Regions from separate parts of the Paenarthrobacter aurescens genome, predicted to be linked through region 1. Evidence: predicted binding sites of a transcription regulator. Region 1 holds the regulator's gene; each other region holds the start of a gene.
What was found. Region 1 encodes Rex, which represses fermentation and respiration genes when NADH is low (regulators of the CRP and FNR family bind a similar motif). Its sites were predicted from a motif close to CTTGTGAANNNNTTCACAAG; they were not measured.

Region 1 (3,250 bases):
GCAGCTTTGCATCCGGGTTTATGACCACAGGATGCCCCACCATTGTGAGCAAAGGGATGTCATTGGCGGAGTCGCTGTAAGCCCAGCAATGGTCCAAATCCAGCCCTTCGCGATCTGCCACGAGTTGGACTGCGATCGCCTTGGCGGGTCCGTGCAGGATGTCGCCAACCAATTTTCCCGTGTACATGCCTTCGTCCACTTCGCCCACGGTACCCAGGGCACCAGTAAGGCCGAGTCGGGTGGAAATGACCGTAGCCACCTCGATGGGCGTGGCCGTCACAAGCCACACTTTCCGGCCAACCCGAAGGTGCTGTTCGGCAAGCGCTTTGGTCCCCGGCCAGATCCGTGACTCGATCATTTCGTCGTAGACCTCTTCGCCCAAGGCCTTGATGTCTTCCACGGTGATGCCCGCAGCCAGTGTCAAGGCGGAGTCACGCACGGAATGGACGTCCTCCATGTTCTCGCCGCGCATAACGAACTTGAACTGTTTCCAAGCGAACCCAGCAGCCTGGGAAAGTGTGAAGGCTTTGCGCTCGTACATTTTGCGTGCCACGTGGAAGAGGCTTGCACCTTTCATCAACGTATTGTCGACGTCAAAGAAAGCGGCCTCGCCGGCGTACTTCCGGGCGATGTCCGTTTTGGCCGCATCCCTCTGTGCGGCATCCTGCTGCACCAAGGCATCTGCGACCACGGCGGCGTTCTTCTCCTCGGGCATGCCTTGAGTCTAGTCAATCACCGGGTCCCGCGTTGGGTGCGCACTCCCGGCAACCCTCGGGTGGGATGTGAGTGAGGGTTGGGCGGGAGGGGGTGGGATGTGAGTGAGGGTTGGGCGGGAGGGGGGTGGGATGTGAGAGATGGTTGGGCCGGTACCTTTGAGACATGGCTATTCCCGACGTCGTCCTCCTCACCAAAGCTGACTGCCACCTCTGCACCGAGGCGCGTGCCGCCGTCGAGCGCGTCACAAAAAGTCTTGGCGTGCAGTGGACCGAACAGAGGATTGACAGCGACCCCCAACTTCAGGAGCGCTTCGCTGAGGAGATTCCAGTAGTTCTGGTCAATGGCATCCAGCGCGATTTCTGGAAGATCGACGAGGAGCGGCTCACCCGGACCTTGAAGAAAGTCCTGGAGAGCTGAGGGTGGATCTACCCGCAGGTAATGGCTTTTGTTGAGTCCGGGCGAGGGTCATAGAGTGGAACAACAAAGCGACGCAATGGAGAATACCGTGACTGCGCTGGAACCGTCCCCGGAAGCCACAACCGGAGACAACGAGCCTGCCGCCAAGCAGATCCCACCCGCGGCTGTGGCCCGGATGACCCTCTATTTGCGCGCGCTCAACTCGCTCTTGGCCGAGGGCGTTGAACGGGTTTCCTCTGAAGCGCTGGCGGAAGCCTCAGGCGTCAGTTCATCCACACTCCGCAAGGACCTCTCCTACGTTGGCTCTTACGGGACCCGTGGTGTGGGCTACGAGGTCCAGTACCTGAGCCGCCACATCGCGGCAGCTCTGGGCCTGACCCACGACTGGAAAGTGGCGATTGTTGGTGCCGGTAACCTCGGCAAAGCCCTCGCCCGGTATGGCGGTTTCGAATCACGCGGCTTTGACGTAGTTGCCATCTTCGACGCCGACCCCATGGTGATCGGCAATGAGGTGGGCTGGTTGCGGGTCAGTGATTCGGCCGAACTTGAGCGGGTCCTTGAACGAACCCACACCAACATGGTGGTCCTGGCGCTGCCCGCCACCGTGGCCCAGGCCGTGTGCGACCGCGTCATTGCCGCCGGGATCCGGAGCATCCTCAGTTTCGCCCCGGTATTGCTGCAGGTTCCACCCCACGTCAACCTCCGGAAGGTGGACATGGCAACCGAGCTACAGATTCTGGCCTATCACGCACAACGGGCGCAGACACCGGGCCAGGCTGTTTAGCCTTTGCCGGGGTCCGCGCCCGCGTTGGGTGCTTGAAAGCCTGCGTTTTTAGCGGCCGTAGGGGTTCTGGTAAGGATTGCCGAACGGCTGCGCCTTGCGGAAGTACGGAGCCGACGCCGGCAGGTAGAGCATGACGATTGCTGCAACGCCCAGGAGAATCACGATCAGCTGCATGAAGCCGTACGTGGGACCGAACTGGAACAGGCCCGTGAGGCCAAGTACCGAGATGGCAGCGAAGACTGTGCCCAGGATCCTTGCCCAGTTCTTGCCTTTCCGGACCGGGAAAGCGACCAATGCATACAGGCCGAGGCTCAAGATGGCACCGACTATGGCGCTGACGGCCATGATGCCACGCATGCCTTCCATGCTTTCCGGCGGAAGATCCGTGCCCTGTTGAGCGGCCTGCTGATTCATCATGTCAATGAAGACGTCGGCGCCGGTGGTGGCCAGGAGCAAGGAGCTGATGGCGGAAAGGATGCCGGCGGCGATGATCATCCAGAACGCGTAGTTAACCATGGGCGGCACGGTGGTGGGTCCGGGCTGCTGGCTTGGCCAGTTGGTGTCCTGGCCGTACTGCGGAGCTGCGGGAGGCTGACCATAGGGGGAAGGCTGCTGGCCATACTGCGGTGCGGACTGCTGCCCGTATTGGGGGGCGGCGGGCTGGCCGTACTGGGGTGCGGCGGGGGACTGCTGCCCGTACTGCGGGGCGGCGGGCTGACCGTACTGCGGTGCCGGGGTCTGCGGTGCAGATGGCTGGGAACCGTCGGTCCCGGGCTGGTTGGGATCGCCCGGGTTTGAGGGCGGGTACGGAGGGTTGCTCATGGCATTCCTTTGCTTGTTCGACTGCTGGTGCGGCCGCCGGGATCAGCAAATTGACCCTGCCCCCAGCGTGGTTCTGCTACCACCGTACATCCCGGGTCCGGACGCTGCAGACGATCACACGCAGTTATTTCAAGCTGGCAGGAAAAATCATCATGTGGGCTTACGCCTTCATGATGAAGGCCGCGGCAACCCGGAGGTTCAACCGCGGCCTTCAGCACGCATTTCCGCCGTTAATGCTCGACGACGGTACTCGGGCAGGTCTCAGGCGTGACCCTTTACTGCCTTGAACCAGAGCTGTGAATTGGGGAGCCACATCAAGACCACGGCAACGGCGCTGACAAGGAAGCCGAACCAGTTACCGCCCAGGCCCATCCCGGAACCGCCGCCACTGGCTGCCCCGAAGATGGCCAGCAGGAGGGAAATGCCGGCAAGGATGGTCAACGCGAGGCGGGCCCACTCCTTGCCTTCCTTCATTTTCATGGCCAGGACTACTTGTGCGGCGGACACGGC
Region 2 (3,250 bases), 1.4 Mb from region 1:
CCTGTCCGGCTCCAGCCTGGCCGGGCTGTCCACCAGCAGCGGCCGCGGCAGCTTCGGCCTGGCGTGCAGCTTCCGCGGCGGCTTCCGCTTGGCGTGCGGCTTCGGCTTGGCGTGCCTCTTCCGCTTGGCGTGCCTCTTCCGCGGCCTTGGCAGCGTCGGCCGCCTTACCGGCGTCGACGGCTGCTGTGTCTGCAAGCCCAACAAGCTCGGCGATCATGGCGTCGATAGAGGCAACGTGGGCAGTGGTTGCCGCGTCTCGATCGGCGGCTGCAAACTGCCAGACCGTAGCGAATGCTTGCGCGTCTGCCCGGCTACCTTCCAGGGCTATATTGGCGGCAACCCGCAGTTCCAGATCTGCATCGTCCAGCTTCTGGTAGGCGAGGATGCGGTTGTCGAGCTCCTGCGCCTGAGCCAATCCGTACTCAAGGAAGTAGCGGGTATCCGGGTGACTCCAGGACTTTCCGGCTATCGAGGCCGCCTTGCGAACGTATTCGCCGCCCGTAGCGTGGAGCTGGGCAACGCGCTGCCTCTCGTTGAGCATGACGGTGCCATCCAACGTTTCTGCAGCATCGTGCCCGACGGTGATGAAGTCCTTGATCGCGGCGTCGCCACCCAGCAGCGCGGCCTCCGCGGCTTTCCGAACCTCCGGTGTACCTACCAGCCCAAGGTCCAAGGTGGCTTGGCGTGCTTCGTTGATCAGGGTGTTGAGGTCGGCACCGGGGGCCGTCAGGGTTGCGAGTAGACCGGGCACTTCTTTGGCTGCCTTGGCAAAGGCTTCCCGTAGTGGCTTCTCAGTGATCATGCTTGCGCCGTCGATAACAGCACGTGGGAGTGCCTGCGCGGACTGGAATTTCCAATCGGCCATCAATCTGGCGGTGTCTGCTTCCCTCGCAGCTGATGCCGCATTTTTGGCTTTCTCTATGGCGGCCTTCGCGCGATCAGCAACAGCTGCGGTGCCGTTGGGGTTGGCTGCGACATCGGCCTTGACCTGCTGGAGCAGCCCGGACACTGTCCTCAACTCAGCGTCGTGACCGGCAACCACAAACTGGCCGTAGCGAAGGAAATCGGCCACCACATCCCCGTTTTCGGTTTTCAGCGCGGCCTCCGCAGCGGCAGAGACTGCAGGATTCTCGGAAGCCAACACCGCATAAGCCGCCATGCGGTCCGTCATCCAGACCTTGGCGCGCCAGCCCTCAAGGACAAACTTCTCAATAGCCCCATCGCCCTTGTCCAGACTCTCGGCCGCGGCGCGTTCAACATGGACATTGCCGTACTCCTGAAAGAACGTAGCAGCGACTCTGAGGTCACCCTTCCACGTCTCGGCCCAGCCCGTAGCAAGGAACGCATCGATCGTCGCGGGGTCATTCGCCGCCAGGATCTTTTGCGCAGTTGAGCGAACATGCGCACTTCCCCGCGTCGTCAGCTCGGTGACCAGCTGCTTGCGGTCCGCGGCGAGCGTGACGTCCTGTCCGGCGTCGAGGAATGCCTGAAGCGCATCGGCGCCACCCACCAGCGCGGTCGCAGCAGCGGCGCGGGTTGCAGGGCCACCTGTCTTCCACAGCTCAACAACGCCGGCAGTATCAGTGGCCCGCTCCACGAACGGGACAGGAGCCTGAGCGGCGTGCGGCACCTCAAAGGTGGGAATGTCGTAGGCCTGGGCTGGAGCAGCGAAGAGCAGAGAAGCCCCAGCTGCAACGGCAATCAGGGCAGCAGTAACACGGCGCCGGGTAGCGCGGAATGAAGATAACAAGGGTCCCCCAAGTAACGAATGCGATTGGCAGCACGGAGTTCAATGGGGGCGACGCGGATGCGAGGGATGCCTGACCTGTGACGAGCTGTCCGCGGTCATCATATCCGACTACGGACTATGACTTTTACCACTCCTAAAAACAGAGTCATGAGACTGTCTGCGATCAAAGACACCAAACCCCCGTGAGTCCCATCACAAGGGCGTCAAAAGTGATCTGCTGGATAGCGATCCCCTCCCAAAGACGAGAAGGTTTTACTATGCAACAAACCAAGCTGGCTGCGGAGAGCTCTGTCCTCCAAGCCGCGGGTACGGCGCTCAGCCGAGGCCTCAACGTCCGTCACATTCGCTTCATGGCGCTCGGATCCGCGATCGGCACCGGCCTTTTCTACGGCTCCGCCTCCGCCATCCAGAAAGCAGGACCCGCCGTCCTGCTGGCCTACATCATCGGCGGCGCTGCCGTGTTCATGGTGATGCGTGCGCTGGGCGAAATGGCTGTCCGACACCCGGTATCCGGCTCCTTCGGCCAGTACGCGTCCAAGTACCTGGGACCATTCGCGGGCTTCGTGACCGGATGGACCTACGTGTTCGAGATGGCGATCGTAGCTATCGCCGACGTCACGGCCTTCAGTATTTACATGGGGTTCTGGTTCCCCCAGGTGGACAGATGGATTTGGGTGCTGGCCATCATCCTGTTCCTGGGTGCCATGAACCTGCTCAGCGTGAAAGTGTTCGGGGAGCTTGAGTTCTGGTTCTCGCTCATCAAGGTGGTGGCGATCATTGCAATGATCGTCGGCGGAGCAGCGATCATCGTCTTCGGTTTCCAAACGGGGGACGGCGGTGGCGTGGCACCGGGACTGGGGAACCTGGTGAATCACGGCGGTTTGTTCCCGAACGGTTTTGAGGGGCTACTGGCCGCGTTCGCCGTCGTCATGTTTGCCTTTGGCGGCATCGAGACGATCGGCATCACGGCAGGCGAGGCCACGAACCCCAAGAAGGTGATCCCGCAGGCAGTTAATACTGTGCCGGTCCGCGTGCTGCTCTTCTACGTATTGACGTTGGGCGTGCTGATGAGCATCTTCCCCTGGAACGAGATCGGCAGCAGCGGAAGTCCGTTTGTGCAGATTTTCGATGGTCTGGGGATCCCTGCCGCACCGCACATCCTCAATGCCGTGGTCATCACGGCCGCGCTTTCTGCCATCAACAGCGACATCTTTGGGGCCGGACGCATTCTCTTCGGGTTGGCCCAGCAAGGGCACGCACCCAAGAGCTTCAGCAAGATCTCCCGGCACGGCGTTCCGTGGATGACCGTGGTGATGATGGGCGGCATCCTCCTGGTGGGCGTGGTGTTGAACGCGGTCATTCCGGAGGATGTGTTTGTGCTCATCGCTTCAATCGCTACCTTCGCTACGGTCTGGGTTTGGGTGATGATCCTCGCTTCGCATGTGGCCATGAAGCGGGAGATCAAGCGCAAGGGACTGCCGGAGTCGGAATTCGGTTCGC
Region 3 (3,250 bases), 1.7 Mb from region 1:
CACGGCCCCGGCCTCGAGCAACCATGACGGCGTCGGGATGCCGAACGGGACACGCATGCTTTGCCTGACCAGTGACATCAGCTCGCGGTTGTCCACCGGGTACGGCGACGCCGCGTTCAGGGGCCCAGTCAGCTCACCATGAGCGTGCGCGAACAGCACCACACGGAACAAGTCCTCCACATGAATCCAGCTGAACTTCTGCGTGCCCGGGCCCATATACCCGCCCAAGCCAAGCCGGGCGAGGTTCCGGAACGGACCCATCACGCCACCACCAGGTCCCAGCACAATCGCAATGCGGAGCGGCACCTTGCGGGTAGCAGGCACAACGGCAGCGTCCAGCTCATCCTCCCAAGCACGGGCCACATCCACGGAAAACCCGCTACCCAGCTCACCTGAGTCCTCCGACTGCGGGCGATCTTCCGCATGACGGTAAATGGTGCCCGTACTTGAATTGATCCACGTCCGGGGTGGGTCCTCACACGCAGAAACCGCCCGTCCCAGCTCCCGTGTGGTCAATACCCGGGAGTCCATGATTTCGCGCCGGTTCCGGACGTTGTAACGGCAATTCACGGACCGTCCGGCGAGGTTGACCAGCAGTTCGGCGCCGTCCAGGGCTGTGGTGATGGCGCCGTCGTCGTTCCATTGAGCGTCAGCTGAAGCGCCCCGCCCAACGGTCCGGACCTGCCACCCCTCCTCAACAAACCGCTCCCTGAAGTATCTGCCGATGAACCCGGATGCGCCCGCGAGAACCACTGTCCGCGGCTTCACGCGTCTTCCTTTACGCTGCGCACCAAGCCCAGGACGTCGTCGAACACTTTGCTCACGCCCGGAATTTTTGCCAGCGAGAGGCCGCGGGCCACGAGTGGGGCCGCGCCGTCGATCAGTTTCCGTGTGCGTCGCTGGCCTTCGGAATGGTCGTACACCCAAAACAGCGCCACCCCCATGTACGCCAGCCACAGCAGCTCGGGCAGATCGCCGCGTAACTTTTTGGCGACCGAAGGGGAGGAACCTTCGACGGCGGACCGGAAGATCGCGAGAGAAGCCTCACGGGCGGTGGTGGACGCCTCGCCAAACGGGTTGACGGGCGACGACGGCCGGATCGCCGTGGCAATGAAGTCGGAACCGAACTGGTGGTAAGGAGCCATGACGTCGATCCCGGTATGCAGCACTGCCTTCAGCCGCCCTGCCAGATCCTGGACTCCTTCGAGAGCCTCCGCTGCGACGACTGCGTGCTCGTCCTGCACCTGGATGTAGAGCTCTTGGACCAGCTCGTCCTTGGAGGCGAAGTAGTAGTACGCGTTGCCCACCGAGACGCCGGCTTCCTGTGCGATGGCGCGCATAGTGGTCTTCTCAAAGCCCACTTCGCGGAACATCTTCAGTGCGACGTCGGCAACGAGTTGCCGGGTCTGCTCGCTTTTTGCTGCCATCCGCTGCTCCTGACTCCGATTTGAACGTGTTCAAGAACGAGTATGGCACGATTTCTGAACGTGTTCAAAAAGAGGGATGTGAGAGAGGGTCGGCCGGAAGCGCCCGGGATGTGAGAGAGGGACGGCCGGAAGCGCCCGGGATGTGAGAGAAGGGCGGGGCAGGAGTGGGAGAATGGAACCGGTGCCGGGCCGGATGCCCCACCAACCACAGTGCTAATACAGCGGGGCCCTTGGAGAAGGAGCCTGCGCGAACCACTACGAAATGGATGACCCATGCCCTCGCCCTCAGGCTCCAGTACTTTGAGCAAGCCCGCGCCGCGCTTCGCTTCGATCGGCTCTCCCTACTTCGGCATCATGCTGGCCATCATGGCCGTGGTGCTGATCCTGTCCAACATCGGCGCCTCCAAGGGCGTTGTGCTGGGCCCGATCATCACGGACGGCGGATTTTTCCTCTTCCCCATCGCCTACATTCTTGGCGACGTGATGAGCGAGGTGTACGGCTTCAAAGTTGCACGCAAAGCGATCATCACCTCGTTCGCGCTCTCAGTGTTCGCGTCCCTCTGCTACTGGATCATCATTGTGCTGCCCGGCTTCACTGACGACTACGGCACCAGCAAACAGGCGGCTATCGAAGGCGCACTCGGCCCCGTGCCGTTGATCGTCCTTGGTTCGCTGCTGGCCTTCCTTGCCGGGCAAACCATCAATTCCTGGATCCTGGTCAAGATGAAGGCCCGCACCGGTGAGAAATCCCTGTGGGCACGGCTCATGGGCTCGTCCGTGGTGGGCGAATTGGTGGACACCTTGATCTTCTGCAGCATCGCGGCGTCGGTCATTGGCATCACGGACTTCGGCTCGTTCCTGAACTACGCCTTGGCAGGCTTCGTCTACAAGACCGCCGTGGAGTTCCTGTTCGTCCCGGTCACCGTGCTGGTAGTTGGTTGGATCAAGAAGCGCGAGCCAAGCTACGGCACAGTCGCAGCTTAGGCCTCCGTCCAGCGGAGCGGCAACAAGCTAGGAGTAGTACCGGCCCAGCGTCTCGGCCTTGAACTCGAAGAAGTCCCCGGATTCGATGGCCAGGCGGGCGTCGTCCACCATCTTCACCACGAAGCGCTCGTTGTGGATGGAGATGAGCGTTGCCGAGAGCATTTCCTTGGCCTTGAACAGGTGGTGGATGTACGCCCGGGAGTAATTCACGCAGGTGTAGCAGTCGCAGCCGTCCTGCAACGGGCCGAAGTCGGTCTTGTAGCGGGCCCCGGACAAGTTGAAGCGTCCAAACGGGGTGTAGAACGCCGAGTTCCGGGCAACGCGGGTAGGGGAGACACAGTCGAAGGTATCGGCTCCGTTCTCGATCGCCGTGAAGATGTCGTCCGGCTCTGAGATACCCAACAGGTGGCGGGGCTTGTTCTCAGGCAGCTCTTCATTGCACCAGCGCACAATGGTGCCAAGGTTTTCCTTCTCCAGCGCACCGCCAATCCCGTACCCGTCAAAGGGCATGGCGCCCAGGTCCTGGCAGGCTTTGCGGCGCAGGTCCTCGTACTGGGCGCCTTGAATGACCCCGAACAGTGCTTGGTATGGCTTAGCCGCGCGCGAGGACGTCAGGGACGCGTGCTCCTCCAAGCACCTCAGCGCCCAAAGCCGGGTCCGCTCCAGCGACTCCTCCTGGTAGGCCCGGGAGTTCTGCAGCGTGGTGAGCTCATCGAACGCGAACATGATGTCCGCGCCGATCTGGTGCTGTACCTGCATGGAAATTTCGGGGGAGAAGCGGTGCCGGTCCCCGTTCAGGTGCGATTTGAACCAGACGCCGTCGTCATCGATGTGGGCGA
Region 4 (3,250 bases), 920 kb from region 1:
GTGATCGTTGACGACATCCAGGGTTCTTTTGGCAGCATCCGCGCCGAACTGGATGAGGCCATAGCCGAGATCGCGGCCGAAGAAGCAGTGGTTCGGGGCCAGCGGGCCGCCTTCGCCGAATCGCTGGACGCCGGAATTCTTGCCATCTATGAGAAAACCATTGCCAAGAGGGGCGTCGGTGCAGCACGGCTCTTCCACGGTAAGTCCGAAGGCTCCGGCATGATGCTCAGCCCCGGCGATCTCGCCGAAGTCAAAGCCGCAGCTGAGGACGATATTGTCTTTTGCCCGGATTCAGGTGTCATCCTTGTTCGCTCGGCGGAGTGGAACTGAATCAAGCCCGCCCCGCCTGTAACGGGCGGATCAGCTGGACAGGATGATGTTCAATGCGTGCGGCTTGCGGGCCGTGCCCTCAACCAGTTCGGCAGTCCACATTTCACCGGCAGCCTTCAGGAGCTGCTCCGGGGTTGCCGGTGCTTTGCCGCGACGGGTCAGCAAGTGCCTGGCCAGTTCGCCGCGGGTGTGCTTGGCGAAGTGGCTGACTACCGTGCGCTTGCCGTCAGCCTCATTGAAGACGTTCACGTTGACTGTCCGGGACGCCGGAGGAGCCCAGGCCGCGGCGTAGGTGCTGGAGCGGCAGTCCACCAACAGCTCGCCTTCAGTGCGTGAGGCGAGGGCAGCGTTAAGCTGCGGCTTCCAATAGGAAGCAAGGCGCCCGACGTCGGGCAGTGCGGTTCCCATGGACAAGCGATAGGCGGGCACGTGGTCGCCGAAACCGATGGCGCCCCACAGGGCAGAAACCACCAGGACTGACTCGTCGGCCTTGCGGCGTTGCGTCGGCGTCATGGTGCTGTACCCCAGGGCGTCGTAAAGGACCCCGGAGTAGACCTGGTGCGCCGGTGCGGCCGGCTCCGCGTGGAGTCTGGTGTTGCGTTCGACGTCGTTCCGTAAGGAGGCGCCCACCCCCAGCAAGGCGAGGGCATCCTCATGCGCGCTCACGGTGCCCAGCGCTTCGAGCACCTTGGCCCGGTAGGGGTTCAGTTCAGGAAAGCTGAGCGAATCCCAGTTAATGGATGGGCCCTTGGCGGCGGGGGTCTTGCCTTCGGAAGGCGGCAGCAGAATCAGCACCAGTCGATATTACCGTCGGCCATCGGCACGTCCGGACGCCGGTAGACTGGACAGCGGATGGGTCGACCAGGCGGTCGCGCGTCACGAAAGTGGCTCGAGGAACGTCCGGGCTCCGTAGAGCAGGGTGGTGGGTAACGCCCACTCGGGGTAACCCGCAGGCCAGTGCCACAGAGAACAGACCGCCTGTGTCCTGTGATGTTCCGCATCGCAGGGCAGCAGGTAAGGGTGAAACGGTGGTGTAAGAGACCACCAGCTCCCTGGGTGACCGGGGAGGCTAGGTAAACCCCACCCGGAGCAAGGCCAGACAGGACACGTTTGAGGGCTGCTCGCCCGAGTGTCCGGGTAGGCTGCTGGAGGGCGTCGGCAACGGCGTTCGTAGATGGATGGCCGCCACTCCCTTTCCGGTAACGGCAGGGATGACAGAACCCGGCGTATCGGTCGACCCATCCATTTATGACTGGCGCGAAACCGGCGTGTGAGTGATTTCACGCCGCAGGGCGTCCTATGCTCCTGCCTTCCGCCTTAGAATGGTTACTGAACGTAGATGTTCTGCCGCCGGGACTGCGTTCGCAGCCGGCGGATTTTCTTTGCTCTCGTTCAAGGCGCTGTGGGTGGACCGAAGCCCGCCGGCGCATGAGCCGCAGGACTACTCCGGGCGGCCGCTGCCATCTGCATACGAGGACGTATGTGGTTGACCCAAGGAAGGTAGTTCTGTGAGCCAGACGTCAGATTCTTGTCTTGATAAGTGGATGGGCCGGGAGGCCCTCGCCGAAGCCATGATTCCGGTAATCGGCCGGTTGTACCGGGAAAACAATGTGGTCACGAGCATCCACGGCCGGAGCCTGATCAACAAGTCCACCATGAACATCCTCAAGGCACACCGATTTGCGCGCCGGATGAGCAACCATGAACTGCTGCTCGAAGAGACTGCTCCGCTGCTGAACGCACTCTCTGAGCTGGAACTCGGTGCGGCCGCCATTGATATTGCACGCTTGACCGAGAAGTTCCGGGCCGAAGGCAACGGGGCCTCCCTGGATGAGTACCTGCGTGCCGAGCTCGCAGAAATCGTGGGAAAGCGTGGGGCTGACGACCGCACCAGCACCGACGTCGTGCTGTACGGCTTTGGCCGCATCGGCCGTCTCCTGGCCCGCATCCTGATTGAAAAGGCCGGCGGCGGACACGGTCTGCGCCTTCGCGCGATTGTTGTCCGCAAGGGTGCTGAGAATGACCTCGTGAAGCGCGCTTCGCTGCTTCGCCGGGACTCGGTACATGGCTCCTTCGAAGGCACCATCCGCGTGGACGAGGAAGCCAACACCATCACGGCCAACGGTGTACAGATCCAGGTGATCTACTCGGACAACCCTGCCACTGTTGACTACACCGCTTACGGCATCAAGGATGCCTTGGTAGTAGACAACACCGGCCGCTGGCGTGACGCCGAGGGCCTTTCCCAGCACCTGCAGAGCAAGGGCGCTGCCCGCGTTCTGCTGACGGCCCCGGGCAAGGGCGATCTGAAGAACATTGTTCACGGCATCAACCACCGCGACATCTCAGATGAAGACAAGATCGTCACCGCAGCATCCTGCACCACCAACGCCATTACGCCGGTGCTGAAGGCCATTAATGACAAATTCGGCATCATTCACGGCCATGTGGAGACCGTTCACTCCTTCACCAATGACCAGAACCTGATTGACAACTTCCACAAGGGTGACCGCCGCGGCCGTTCCGCAGCATTGAACATGGTCATCACGGAGACCGGTGCCGCGAAGGCTGTAGCCAAGGCGCTTCCGGAACTGCAGGGCAAGCTCACAGGCAACGCCATCCGCGTACCCACCCCGGATGTCTCCATGGCCATTTTGAATCTGAACCTTGAAAAGGGCACCACCCGGGATGAAGTCAACGACTTCCTCCGCGAAATGTCCCTCCACTCGGATCTTCGCAAGCAGATCGATTACATCGACTCTCCGGATGTTGTCTCCACCGACTTCGTTGGCTCCCGCCGCGCGGGCATCGTGGACGGCCTCGCAACGATTTCCAACGACAAGAACCTCGTTCTGTACGTCTGGTACGACAACGAATTCGGCTACTCCTGCCAGGTTGTTCGTGTCATGGAAGAGATGGC

Region 2: a site for Rex is predicted at 1,930-1,949, ahead of ABI796_RS02035 (ALF repeat-containing protein). Genes of this name have one in related genera too.
Region 3: a site for Rex is predicted at 1,479-1,498, ahead of ABI796_RS03560 (queuosine precursor transporter). Genes of this name have one in related genera too.
Region 4: a site for Rex is predicted at 1,598-1,617, ahead of ABI796_RS11265 (glyceraldehyde-3-phosphate dehydrogenase). Genes of this name have one in related genera too.

What each region holds. Positions count from the first base shown of each region.
Region 1 covers NZ_CP157456.1:3,348,163-3,351,412, reverse strand. Annotated here, with positions in the region: gene ABI796_RS15530 (HAD family phosphatase) at 1-715, opposite strand, end outside; gene ABI796_RS15525 (glutaredoxin family protein) at 880-1,134, shown strand; gene ABI796_RS15520 (redox-sensing transcriptional repressor Rex) at 1,211-1,918, shown strand; gene ABI796_RS15515 (hypothetical protein) at 1,967-2,740, opposite strand; gene ABI796_RS15510 (hypothetical protein) at 3,002-3,250, opposite strand, start outside.
Region 2 covers NZ_CP157456.1:402,334-405,583, reverse strand. Annotated here, with positions in the region: gene ABI796_RS02035 (ALF repeat-containing protein) at 1-1,750, opposite strand, end outside; gene ABI796_RS02030 (amino acid permease) at 2,008-3,250, shown strand, end outside.
Region 3 covers NZ_CP157456.1:725,126-728,375, forward strand. Annotated here, with positions in the region: gene ABI796_RS03550 (TIGR01777 family oxidoreductase) at 1-768, opposite strand, end outside; gene ABI796_RS03555 (TetR/AcrR family transcriptional regulator) at 765-1,427, opposite strand; gene ABI796_RS03560 (queuosine precursor transporter) at 1,701-2,411, shown strand; gene tgt (tRNA guanosine(34) transglycosylase Tgt) at 2,439-3,250, opposite strand, start outside.
Region 4 covers NZ_CP157456.1:2,430,760-2,434,009, reverse strand. Annotated here, with positions in the region: gene ABI796_RS11280 (zinc ribbon domain-containing protein) at 1-330, shown strand, start outside; gene ABI796_RS11275 (YaaA family protein) at 361-1,125, opposite strand; RNA gene rnpB (RNase P RNA component class A) at 1,184-1,575, shown strand; gene ABI796_RS11265 (glyceraldehyde-3-phosphate dehydrogenase) at 1,839-3,250, shown strand, end outside.